2 regions of the Kovacikia sp. CALU 1929 genome follow, and region 1 is predicted to be linked to the other one. Evidence: predicted binding sites of a transcription regulator. Region 1 holds the regulator's gene; the other holds the start of a gene.
What was found. Region 1 encodes NtcA, which controls nitrogen genes in cyanobacteria. Its sites were predicted from a motif close to TTTGTANNNNNNNNTACAAA; they were not measured.

Region 1 (6,630 bases):
TGGCAATGCCGGGAATATCACTGCTTACTGGATGGGTTTTTGCGAGTACCACCAGGAACAGCGGTGCAGTAAATTGCCGCGTATGATGGGATTTCAGGCAGCCGGTGCCGCCCCCTTGCTGTTGGGCAAGGCGATCGAGCATCCCGAAACCCTGGCAACCGCGATTCGCATTGGCAATCCGGCAAATTGGGAGCGGGCGATCGCGGTTCAAGAAGCTAGCCAGGGCAAGTTCACTGCTGTCACCGATGACGAAATCCTCGATGCCTATCGTCTCCTCGCTTCCCGTGAAGGAATTTTTTGCGAACCGGCAAGTGCCGCCTCTGTGGCTGGGCTGTTGAAAGTCAAAGATCAGGTTCCAGCAGGAGCAACCATCGTTTGTGTTCTGACCGGCAACGGGTTGAAAGACCCAGACTGTGCGATCAAACACAGCCACAGCCAGTTCAAACAGGGCGTTGAGCCGGATTTGAAGTCGGTTGCTGATGCAATGGGGTTTTAAGGAAAGCGATCGCGGGGGTGGTGAGGAGTGAGGGATGAGGAGTTGTTGATTGTTCGTAGAGCCTCCAGACCTCCGAGGTTTTGAAAACCTCGGAGGTCTTAGCCTGACGAGTTAACATCTCTATCTTTCAACCCGCAACTCTCAACTTTCTGTTTCACGCCTCCCCTTTACCCTCACTCATTCCCATAATTTCGTAGCCTGCATCAACGTAAATAATTTGCCCTGTGATCCCGCTTGAAAGGTCACTGCACAAAAAAGCGGCAGTATTGCCAACTTCAGTTTGAGTCACGGTGCGGCGCAGGGGAGCAACCTGTTCAACATGGTGAATCATGTCAAGGATGCCGCCAACCGCAGAAGATGCCAGAGTCCGGATGGGTCCAGCGGAGATGGCATTAACTCGGATATTTTGGGGACCTAGTTCTGATGCCAGATAGCGCACATTCATTTCCAGAGCTGCTTTTGCAATCCCCATCACGTTGTAATTGGGGATGACCTTGACTCCTCCCAGGTAAGTGAGCGTGACCACACTGCCCCCTGCCGTCATTAGCGGTTGAGCAGCGGAGCATAGCTTGATCAATGAATAAGCGCTAATGTCCAGGGCGGCTGCAAATCCGGCGCGCGAGGTATTAGCAAAACTGCCTGTCAAATCTTCTTTGTTAGCAAAGGCAAGGCAGTGAATCAGAATATCGAGCTGTCCCCACTTGTCTTTGACGGTTTCAAAGGTTGATTGAATTTGCTCGTCGTCCTGAACATTGCAGGGAAGAAACAGAGAGGGCTGTACTGGCTCTACCAGATCCGCAATCTTTTTAACGCGGCGTTCCTCATCAGGCAGATAAGTTATTCCAATCTTTGCTCCTGCTTGATGGAGCTGTTGGGCAATGCCCCAGGCGATGGAACGATTGTTAGCGATACCAGTAACCAGGGCGTTTTTTCCAGTCAAATTCAGCATAACTCTCAATCTGTAGGTAAGTGGTGAGGTGTCAGGTGTCAGGCTTCGACGTGAGCTTCGACGTGAGCGCTCAGCCGAACAGTGTCAGGTGTTGGGCGTTAGGTGCCTTTATTCTTTTTCGCTTCGTGGACTGCTCTATAGAGAATACTCAAAGATGGGGTATATCGGATAGCAAAGGTGTGCAACATAATAGGGAAATGACGTTTCCCGTCTAAACTGTGGTTGACCTTATAGATGCGCTCGAATCCTTGACTCCCTGGATTAGGGCATTCCCACTTGATTGAGAATGGTGATACAGCGGTTCTCATGCTGATGCGGTACAAGCTGGTGGTTTGTTATGAGTCATTAGTCCCTTGGGGGCAACCAATGACCAATGATCAAGAACGACCAAAAACGTACTTCACAAAGTTGAGAATTGCTATATCGCGTTTTTAAGAACAGTATTTGGCAGAAGAAACGCCAGTATCAAATTAATTAACTGTGGTGATAGCGTTTTTGAATTCAATGAAGTAATGGATAGCCGTAGAATCCTTGAGTCAAACAGATGAGATGTACCTCACCCAGAAAGGAAACGCTATAAGATGTTCTTAAACCATCTGGATTGGAGTTCAGGTGGTGCAAGTCCGAGTTAAATTTAAGCCTTTTTAGACAGCGAAGGGTTAAGGCAGTAGTCCAATATGTAACATCAGGCACAAAAACCTGCGGTGTAGTAAGTTTAAGTGTTCTAAGTTACAGATCTATCATTAGGTTCACTTAACTTAGGGCTGTACCTATTAGTTAACCGGGTAATCTTTTGGGTAGCAGGTAGGGTATATGGTTGTGATGCAAGATAAACCATTGGCATCTGTATTCCGCCAGATGGGGGGCGGGGCTTTTCCACCCGTTGTTGAAACGTTTGAACGGGGTAAAACAATTTTTTTCCCAGGAGATCCAGCCGAGCGTGTCTACTTTCTTCTTAAAGGGGCAGTCAAGCTATCCAGGGTTTACGAGGCGGGAGAAGAAATTACGGTCGCATTACTGCGAGAGAATAGCGTCTTTGGAGTTCTTTCACTGATCACCGGGCACAAGTCCGATCGCTTTTATCATGCCGTTGCATTTACCCCGGTTGAATTGCTCTCAGTCCCAATTGAACAAGTTGAAAAAGCACTGAAGGATAATCCTGATCTATCGATGGTTTTCCTGCGAGGGCTATCGTCCCGGATCTTACAGACTGAAATGATGATTGAAACCCTGGCTCACCGGGATATGGGTTCTCGGCTGGTCAGTTTTTTGCTGATCCTATGCCGTGATTTTGGGGTGCCCAGCAGTGATGGGATCACGATTGACCTGAAGTTGTCTCACCAGGCGATCGCGGAAGCAATTGGCTCCACCCGCGTTACCGTCACTCGCTTGCTTGGAGATCTACGCCAGGACAAAATGATCTCCATCCACAAAAAGAAAATAACTGTTCACAATCCAGTGACGTTAAGCCAGCAGTTTACTTGAGGAGGAGAGGAGAGGAGTTTGTACCCCTTACTCCTTTCCCCTCACTTCCCTCTCCAACCTGTTCCAGGTCAGTTCACCATCAGAGGTAAGATGCCATCGGAGAAGGTGGGCGGGTTGACCAATGTGGTTAGCCGACAGCCCGATCGCCTGACGGGGAGAACAAGTTACCAGGGCGATCGCTTGCTCCACGCTGCAAAGCCCCCATCTAACTAGATTTTGTGCGCCGGTGAGTAGGGGGAGGGTGGTTCCAGACAGGGTGCCATCGGGGAGTCGTGCTGTGCCTTCGTGAACCTCAATCTGGCGGGTATCCCAGGGATAGGTGCCATCGGGGAGTCCCAGGGGAGACAGGGCATCGCTGACTAAAAATATTCCCTGTTCGTAATTGCTTGCTTTGAGCAAAATATCCATCATGGTGGGGGAAACGTGCTCACCATCAGCAATCAGCCCGCAGTAAACGTTGGGGTTGGTGATGGCGGCTCCCAACAGTCCAGGTTCCCGGTGGTGCAGAGCTGGCATGGCGTTAAAAGCATGGGTGACCATAGTGGCTCCCATGCTAAACGCTCGTTGAGCCTGGGTTGCCCTTGCCAGAGAATGTCCCAGGCTGATGGTAATCCCCAAAGACTGGAGATAGGGAATGACCTTGTCGGTCTGATCCAGTTCAGGTGCCAGAGTCATGACCTTAACAAGGCTGGCATAGTCTCCCAGAACTCGTTTGACGTTCTCTAAAGTCAGGGGTAACAAATGTTCTTCGGGGTGTGCCCCTCGTTTCTGAGGATTGAGGAACGGACCTTCCAGGTGAACACCGAGCACTTGAGCAAATTTTGTCTGGTGACACTGGTGAAGGGTGGCAAGCGATCGCTGAATATTCTCGACTGAGGTAGTCACAATCGTTGGTAGAAACCCATCAACCCCCTGGTGCCAGAGAAACTCGCTAATATCCTTGATCTGGGTGCAATGGTCAGGATTGAGGTCAGGAAATGCCAGCCCTAGCGCTCCATTGATCTGGAGATCAACCCCTCCCAGGGAAACCCAATCACCCTCAACATCCAGAGAAGCTGTATTTTCAGGATGGGATAGCAGGGTTGGGGCGATCGCTTCAACCACTCCTTCACGAATTAAGATGTGCTGTAAGCCGTCCTGCCCAACAATGCGGGAATTTTTCAGAATCAAATTCTCAACCATGACACCTGACACCTGACACCTAACACCTTCATTTTCACCGCTTGTGTTCTAATCTTGAAATTGAATCGTACTGACTGGAGAAATAGGGTTTGCAAGTCCAATCGGGGTTAAAACGCGGCAAAGATTACATTGGGGTAGGGGTAGGGGCAGTTATTTTTGAAAACGGACAAATTCTCCTGATTGAGCGTTTGGTGCCACCAGAAGCCGGATATTGGGCGATTCAAGGAGGTGCCGTTGAGTTTGGCGAGACGATTGAAGCGGCAATCAAGCGGGAAGTTAAAGAAGAACTTGGGGTTGAAAGCGAAGTCGTGACACTGCTAGGAGTCACCGACCACATTTTGCCCGATGAAGAAGTTCACTGGGTTGCTCCTGTATTTCTGGTGAAGATTACAGCAGGTACGCCTCAAAATGTAGAAAGCCACAAACACCGAGACTTACGCTGGTTCTCACTCAATGACTTGCCCGATCAGATCACCCTGACAACCCGCTATGCGGTAGAGTTCCTGAAGAGCTACGATAGCAGGAAACAGGGAGTGGAGAGTTGAAAGTAGAGAGTTGGGGCGATAATCGGTAATGGGCGAAACAGTTACCTGACATCAAAAACCATCACCTTACATTCACAGTCCACTGACTACTGACTACTGACTACTGACTACTTTACCAACAACAACTAACAACCTCTCACCCTTCCATGTCCCCACCCCTGATTGGCATCATTATGGGCAGTGATTCGGACTTGCCCACGATGAAGGAGGCGATCGCAGCCTGCGAAGAATTTGGCGTTCTCTATGAGGTGGGGATTGTCTCGGCACACCGAACACCTGAACGCATGGTGGCATATGCCAAAGAAGCTCATCAGCGGGGACTAAAGGTAATCATTGCCGGAGCTGGAGGAGCTGCTCACCTGCCGGGTATGGTTGCGGCATTGACCCCGCTACCAGTGATTGGGGTTCCTGTTCCTAGCCGCCACTTGCAAGGAATAGACTCGCTTTACTCGATTGTGCAGATGCCTGCGGGAATTCCGGTGGCGACTGTGGCGATCGGCAATGCCCGCAATGCCGGACTGTTAGCCATACAAATTCTGGCAACCCATGATGCATCTCTACTGGAAAAGGTTCAGCAATATCGTCAAAGCCTGAATCAGATGGTAATGGAGAAGCAATCTAGGCTGAATCAAATCGGATATCAGAAATATTTGGAGATGTGAGTGCTAGGAGGGATGTTTGAAAATGGGTCATGGTCTATCTTAATCCGAAGGAATAGACTTGCAAGACATCGGAGGTAAAGGCAGTGAGTGATCGAGTACTCGTTGCAGGAGCAACAGGCGGCGTTGGGCAATTAGTGGTTGCCAGATTGATCCAAAAAGGGATGCCAGTGAGGGTTCTCACTCGTGGAGTAGAGCGGGCACAAAAAATGTTTGAAGGGAAGGTTGAGGCGATCGCTGGCGATACCCGTGACCTATCCACTCTCCCAGCAGCAACCCAGAATATCTCTTACATCATTTGCTGTACAGGAACGACTGCCTTCCCTTCTGAGAAATGGGACTTTGAGGTACCTGAAACCAGCAATCCAGTGCAGCAGTGGTTGGAATGGGGACAAATTTATTTCAATCCAGACTACCGCCGCACAAAAGCCAGAAACGGTCCCCAACAGGTTGATGCCGAAGGGGTTCATAACTTGGTTGCAGCGGCACCTCAAGATCTAAAGCGCTTTGTGTACATCTCATCCTGTGGAGTTGAGCGGAAAGATCAGTTTCCCTACACGGCGTTAAACGCTTTTGGAGTACTGGATGCCAAGCAGAAAGGCGAACAGTCCATCATTTCTTCGGGACTACCTTACACCATCATTCGACCAGGGCGGTTAATTGACGGACCCTATACTTCCTATGATTTAAATACCTTATTGAAAGCCACAACCGACGGTAAGCAAGGTGTCGTCATTGGCACTGGAGACAAACTAAATGGGCAAACCAGTCGGATTGATGTGGCGGCTGCCTGTGTGGAGTGTTTGCACAATCCAGCCACGGAAAGACAGGTATTTGAACTCATCAACCAGGGAGACAGAGCAGCGGTTGTAGATTGGGCAGCTTTATTTGCCCAGTTACCTCAAAATAGCGCCTAACCGTTGGTGTCCAGCAACCCACAGTGCTGTGGGTTGTTTGTCTGATCTGGTTCAAATGTTCAAACTGTTTCTGCTAAGTCTTTGAGAGAGCTAAACAAGCCAGCCGTCAACTGCTGAGCGTCACTTTTAGGTGAACCAAGGTTATAGTCAGCGACACGCAAGGGGGTGCCGACTTGAATCTTGGCGCAACTTTTCCAGGGAACGCCAGGTTGGCTGTAGTGGATATGAATCGGCACTATCTGGGTGTCCAGATCAGGCTGGTTGGTTTCTGCCTGAAGGGCAAGACGGGCAAGACCGGGCTTTAAGGGCTGGACTTCCCCTCCACAAAAAATATCTCCTTCAGGAAAGATCACCAGTACTTCGTTATTTCTCAGCAGTTCTATGCCGTAACGGAGGC
Region 2 (6,630 bases), on a different contig from region 1:
TATTGAATTCGCGCACCCTGGTGCAGATAGGGCTACACACTGCGGTAATGTGAAAGGAGTGACTTAAAACCCGTTTCCATTCCTGAATTTATGACACTGTCTGCATCGCCGACTGTTTCTAGCTCCAGCCGCACCATTCGCATCGGTTCCCGTAAAAGCCAACTGGCGTTGGTTCAGACTTACTGGGTTCAGGAGAATTTGCAGAAGGCATTTCCCGATCGCACCTTTGAAGTGCAAACCATGAGTACCCACGGCGATAAAATCCTGGATGTTGCCCTGGCGAAGATTGGCGATAAGGGTCTCTTTACTAAAGAACTGGAAGTGGGAATGCTGAATGGCGACATTGACTTTGCCGTTCATTCCCTTAAAGATTTGCCAACCCGATTGCCCGAAGGTCTGGTGTTGGGTTGTGTGACTGAACGGGAAAACCCAGCAGATGCTCTGGTTGTCCACGAAAGTCATAAAGACAAGCAACTAGATACCCTGCCAGAGGGAGCCGTTATTGGCACCTCTTCCCTCCGCAGACTGGCACAACTGCGTCATCACTATCCCCACCTCAGCTTTAAGGACGTGCGTGGTAATCTGAATACCCGTCTCGGAAAGTTAGATGCAGGCGAGTATGATGCGCTAATTCTGGCAGTGGCGGGTTTACAACGTCTGGAAATGGCAGATCGAATTCATCAGGTGATTCCGGCGGAGGTTTCCCTCCATGCCGTGGGGCAGGGCGCACTGGGAATTGAGTGTCGTGCTGGTGACACTGAGGTGTTGGAGTTGCTGAAGGCATTGGAACACCTACCGACTGCCTATCGTTGCTATGCCGAAAGGGCTTTCCTTCGAGAACTGGAAGGGGGCTGTCAGGTGCCGATTGGTGTCAACACCACACTGGATGGGGACACCCTTACCCTGGTAGGTATTGTTGTCAGTTTAGATGGGCAAAGGCTGGTTAAAGATAGTGTGACAGGACCCGCTACTGATGCGGAAAGGCTAGGAACTGAACTGGCTCAAACTCTGCGTCAGCAAGGAGCACAGGAAATTCTGGATGAAATCCTGGCAACGGTTCAGAGAAGCTAGGCTTGAATGGACTGAACCGAGTTTTCAATCCCCGGAATCTCAGAGGTTCCGGGGATTTTGTTCATGGTGTTTAAGACAACCTTTCAGCACTTTGCTATAGGCTTCACGGTTCCATGAAGCATTGGACAGGGTGAGGGAATCTCTAAATAAGAGAGCGGATTTAAGCCAGAATACCTTGTAGGATTTCCACCGGGATAGCCCTTTTTGGGGCTGCATGTCACCTGTGAGGAATTTCTGGTGAATACTACCAACGTCCCCCTTACTCCCCGCGATCGCCATGCATGTTGCCTATCTGGTGAACCAGTATCCCAAGGTCAGCCACAGTTTTATCCGTCGAGAAATTCTTGCAGTGGAAGCCTCTGGCGTTTCGGTGAGCCGGTTCTCTATTCGATCGCTGGATGCAGAACTGGTAGATGGAGCAGACCGACAGGAGTTTGAGAAAACTCGTTTTGTCTTGGCAGGTGGAGCCACCAAGCTACTGTTTAGTTTGGTGCAAGTAGCGTTGACCAGACCCGCACAGTTTTTCAACGCTACGCGGCTGGCATTCAAAGTGGGTTGGAAGTCAGAGCGGGGAATGGTGATTCACCTGGCATATTTGGCGGAAGCCTGCGTCCTGCTGAAATGGTTTTCCGATGCAAGGGTTAATCACGTTCACGCTCACTTTGGCACCAATTCCACGACTGTGGCGATGCTATGCCATGCCCTGGGGGGTCCACCCTATAGCTTCACGGTACACGGTCCCGAAGAGTTTGATAAGCCAACCGCGATCGCCCTGACCGAGAAAATAAACCGGGCTGCTTTTGTTGTATCCGTCTGCGCCTTTGGTAAAAGCCAGCTTTTTCGCTGGTGTGACTATAAGCAGTGGTCCAAGATTCATGTAATTCATTGCGGTGTGGATCATGCTTTTCTGGCTCAGCCTGCTATCCCGATTCCCCCACAGCCTCGGTTTGTTTGTGTTGCCCGTCTGAGTGAGCAGAAGGGGCATTTGATGCTGATTGAGGCAGTCAGCCAGCTTGCCAGTGAGGGAAATCAATTCAAACTGATTCTGGTCGGGGATGGTCCCCTGCGGGGGCAGATTGAAGGCATGGTTTCCCAACTTGGTTTGCAAAATCATGTTGAAATTACCGGTTGGGCAACCAATGCCGAAGTTCAGCAACAATTGATCCAGGCTCAGGTGATGGTACTACCCAGCTTTGCAGAGGGTTTGCCAGTCGGAATCATGGAATCGCTGGCACTCTGCCGCCCGGTCATCAGCACCTACATTGCCGGAATTCCAGAACTGGTAGAACCCGGTCAGTGTGGTTGGTTAGTGCCTTCTGGTTCCACGCAAGCTCTGGCAACCGCGATGCGAATGGCTCTGCAAACTCCTCTAGAAGAACTGGAGCGAATGGGCAAGCATGGCTCTGAGCTGGTTACCAAACATCACAATGTCGTCATTGAGGCACAGAAGCTAGTCAAACTGTTTCAAACCTATTCTGAAAGGGAGCAGGACTAACTCATTGTTTTCACTACCCCTTCAGATCCGCTTCACAAAGTAGGCTAGTGGTAAGTCGATCAATGATTGACGGGTAACCAAAATCCAGGTTATTGGTTGGGGTTAAATTTTGCGGGTCTTCGACCCGTCAAAATTTTCCTGACGGAACACTAGTAGTCTAGGGCATAAGTAATGCTGCCTTTGTGAAAGGCTGGCAAGAGGTTTAAGCCCCTTGCTAAAGCTATTCAGACTTACGCCATCTTGTACTAGATGGCTCAGTCAAGGGAAAAGAATTCTTCAGCAAGGGAGCTAAAGAGCCAACAGCTAAAAGTTAACAAGGTTTTAAGACTTGTAAAGTCGATTTGTAACTTCTGACACACCGTTGCTCAAAAGCATTTAGACTTTTGAAAGTACTTAAAAATAGGTAGAACCTAAAATCAGTTGATCCCTATCAAGAATTCATAAAAAGCAACCGCTTTCTGTCGAAAGGTTTATTGCCAACCCGCATAAATACCGACATAATAGTAATCTCATCCTGGTCGAGCAATCCGCTTCACAAGTGTGTTTTCTTAGTCAATTTTGATACTTTTCGTTACTTGTTAATTTCGATTTACGTAGTTTCAAATGTAAAGTTTTCCCATGAGTACTCTTCAAAATTTGGTTAATACACAAGTGTTTAACAATCATTCTGTTAATGACATTACTGTAATCAACATTTGCTGCCCCAATTGCGGTAGCTGTGCCGAACGTCATCACCTCAATACAGAGCAACTGATTAGAACTCAGTGTCCCGCTTGCGACTATTTGATGATTACCTGCGCTCAGACTGCCAGGGTGATAGAGGCTTATGCTCCAGGCATTTTTGCGCGGTAGCGATCGCCCTTTCCCAGCCAATTTCCCTTTCGTCCAGAAGCGTCTATTTCATTTCTGAGGCACGCAGTTGTCCACAGGCAGCATCGGCTTGCAGTCCGCGAGAGCGCCGGACACTCACTGTAATGCGATGGGCTTTGAGGGCGTCCACAAACGCTTGAATCCGGTGACTATCGGGACATTTGTAGGCTACTTCCTTGATTGGGTTATAAGGGATCAAATTGACGTGGCTCTGGAAGCCGCGCAGATGCCCCGCCAGTTCGATCGCGTGTTCGGGACAGTCATTTAGCCCCGCCAACAGGATGTATTCAAAGCTGACTCGCCGACCTGTGATCCGCACGTAATCCCGGCACTCCTCTAGCAAAGCTTCCAGGGGATAATGATGGGCACTGGGGATCAATTGCTCCCGAATTGCTTGATTGGAAGCATGTAAACTCACTGCCAGCGTTGCTTGCAGGTTGTGGTCTGCCAAGCGGCGGATATGTCCAGGAATACCCACGGTTGAAATTGTGATCAGGCGTTGCCCAATGCCAACATCCTGGTTCAGACAGCGAACCGCCGCCAGCACATGCTCTGTATTCAGCAACGGTTCCCCCATTCCCATAAACACAATATTGCTGACCCGTTGCTGAAAGTCTTCCTGAACGGTCAACACCTGATCCACAATTTCATGGGTTTCCAAATTACGCAGAAATCCCCCCTTGCCCGTGGCACAAAAATCACACGCCATTGGACAACCAACCTGGGAGGAGACACAAACGGTAAGGCGGCTAAGGGAGTTTTGAGTTTTGAAGTCTGAATTTTGAGGGGTTCCCTGTCGCCTATTTGCCCTTGTCTGTCCCCGAAATGTTGGAATTCCGACGGTTTCGACGATGTTGCCATCGGCAAGGCGGAGCAGAAATTTGACGGTGCCATCGGGGGCGGGGGAGCGATGGTGCAGGGTTGATCGCCCTATGGCAATGGCTTCTAGCTCCGATCGCCACTGTTTTGGGAAGACGGAGATTTCGGAAAGCGATCGCACGCCTTTCTGGTAAATCCAATCATGCAGTTGTTGACCCCGGTAAGCTGGCTGCCCCTGCTGCTGCACCCACTCAGATAACGCTGCCAGGGACCGACCAAGTAAAGGAGTTATAGGGGGCTGGGGTGTTTCCGCCGGGGTTGGTTGGGTGAGTAGTGTCATTGATGGTTTGTGCGTCAGGCAATGGGCAGCTTCGTGGTCAAGATCCCCGGTGTTTTGTTGAGTTTAGTTTAATGCGGGATCGTTATCCCAGACACCGGGGATCTGGGAGTTGGGTACATAGATCGCGTCCTTAGTTCTTAGCCCACTACAAAGTTGACTAATTTACCGGGAACGACGATCGCCTTCTTAATCGTTTTCCCTTCAATGTACTTCTGGGCAATGTCCGATTCCCGGGCAAACTGTTCCAACTCCTCTTTGCTCAGTTGGGCGGAAGCCTGAAGCGCTCCCCGCGTTTTGCCGTTGATCTGGATGACGAGGGTAATTTCATCCGCCACCAGAGCAGCCGGATCGACTGTTAACCAGGACTGACGATGGATGGAGTCGGTATGTCCTAATCCTAACCAAAGTTCTTCTGCAATGTGGGGAGCAAAGGGAGCCAGCAAAATGAGCAGTGCCTTAATTCCCTCTGCGTAAACAGGAGAATCTTTGCAGGCAGCATCGGTCAGCGCATTGCTCAACTTCATCAATTCGGAAACAGCTGTGTTGAACTGGTACTCGCCTTCCAGGTCTTCAGTCACCGCCTGAATCGCCGTATGGATTGCCCGCCGCAGGTTTTTCTCAGTTCTAGTAAGATCTTGTGAGCCAAGTAAAGAACTAATTAATTGAACGAGGTTATTAGCTATAGGCTCACTTGCCAGAATTTGAGGATGTATCTGGTTGATCCTGGCAAGGAAATCATCATTTCCTAATTGATCTCCGAAAACTATAGGCGGAAGTTCAGCTAGTTGATCAAATTTTCGTAACCATTGAGCCTCAGTCACAAATGGAAGCGCAATAATCGCTCTAGCAGATCTGAAATGTTGAACTTGATCGTATTCCTCGGTCCAGACATTAATTTGTTCCTGAAGGGATAGGTTAGCTTGCTGTAACCATTGATCAATCCTGCCAGAAGTTAAATCATCTATTGAGACAAATTTTTGCTCAATACTAATAATCCCTAATTCCGCATCTGCAATTAAAATATCAAATTGCCTTTGAAGAAGTTGAGTTGTCTCTGGTTGAGGTATGTAGGGGGAGGTGTAGTCACTACGACAAACATGATTCCTGCCGACAAAAGCACTGTGAATCGTATTCCAAACAACAAATTCTGTGACCAGCCGCCAGACCCGGTTGAGAAAGCGAAATTGTCCTTCCACATCCGCTTCGTCCCACTCCAGATCCTTTTCGGGGGGCGCTTTGAACAGAATGAACATCCGGGCAGTATCGGCACCGTATTTGTTCACCACATCTCCCGGTGCCACCCCGTTGTACTTGGATTTGGACATTTTTTCATAGACTACTTCCAGTGCATCACCTGTCTCTGGATCGATGGGATGGGCGAAGTCTGTGATGTTCATGGGCACGACGTATTTCCCAGTTTTGGGATTTTTATACGTTCTGCCCTGTACCATGCCCTGGGTCAGCAAGCGCTGAAAGGGTTCATCAAAGTTAAGCAAGCCGCGATCGCGCAGTACCTTGGTAAAAAAGCGGGAGTAGAGCAGGTGCAAAATAGCGTGTTCAATCCCACCCACGTATTGATCTACGGGCATCCAATCATTCGTTTTTTGGGGATCAAATGCCTGTTGCTCATTGCTGGCATCGGGGTAGCGCAAAAAGTACCAGGAGGAATCGATAAACGTATCCATTGTGTCGGTTTCCCGTTTGGCAGGCCTACCACAGGTGGGGCAGGGGACGTTAATCCAGTTGTCCAATTTGGCTAAGGGGGACGGTCCTCTGCCGGAAAACTCCACTTCCTCCGGTAACCGCACAGGCAAATCCTGATCAGGTACCGGAACCGCACCACATTGGGGGCAATGGATGATGGGAATGGGTGCGCCCCAGTAACGCTGGCGGGAAATTAACCAGTCGCGCAGCCGGTAATTTGCCATGCCCTTGCCTTTGCCATGCTGCTCCAGCCAGGCAACAGCGGCTTCTACACTTTGTCCCTTTTCCTTACCAGCAGGCACCCCATTCAAGGGACCTGAATTGACCATGA

Region 2: AC1S52_RS10290 (replication restart DNA helicase PriA) is a predicted target of NtcA. The motif match lies at 2,907-2,926, and genes of this name have one in related genera.

The regions. Positions count from the first base shown of each region.
Region 1 covers NZ_JBXBCF010000075.1:161,514-168,143, forward strand. Annotated here, with positions in the region: gene thrC (threonine synthase) at 1-496, shown strand, start outside; gene fabI (enoyl-ACP reductase FabI) at 651-1,445, opposite strand; gene ntcA (global nitrogen regulator NtcA) at 2,259-2,930, shown strand; gene nagA (N-acetylglucosamine-6-phosphate deacetylase) at 2,958-4,112, opposite strand; gene AC1S52_RS19225 (NUDIX domain-containing protein) at 4,202-4,657, shown strand; gene purE (5-(carboxyamino)imidazole ribonucleotide mutase) at 4,804-5,319, shown strand; gene AC1S52_RS19235 (SDR family oxidoreductase) at 5,403-6,233, shown strand; gene AC1S52_RS19240 (lysophospholipid acyltransferase family protein) at 6,293-6,630, opposite strand, start outside.
Region 2 covers NZ_JBXBCF010000062.1:35,858-42,487, forward strand. Annotated here, with positions in the region: gene hemC (hydroxymethylbilane synthase) at 91-1,071, shown strand; gene AC1S52_RS10285 (glycosyltransferase) at 1,349-2,566, shown strand; gene AC1S52_RS10290 (replication restart DNA helicase PriA) at 3,185-3,418, shown strand; gene rlmN (dual-specificity RNA methyltransferase RlmN) at 3,462-4,595, opposite strand; gene leuS (leucine--tRNA ligase) at 4,733-6,630, opposite strand, start outside.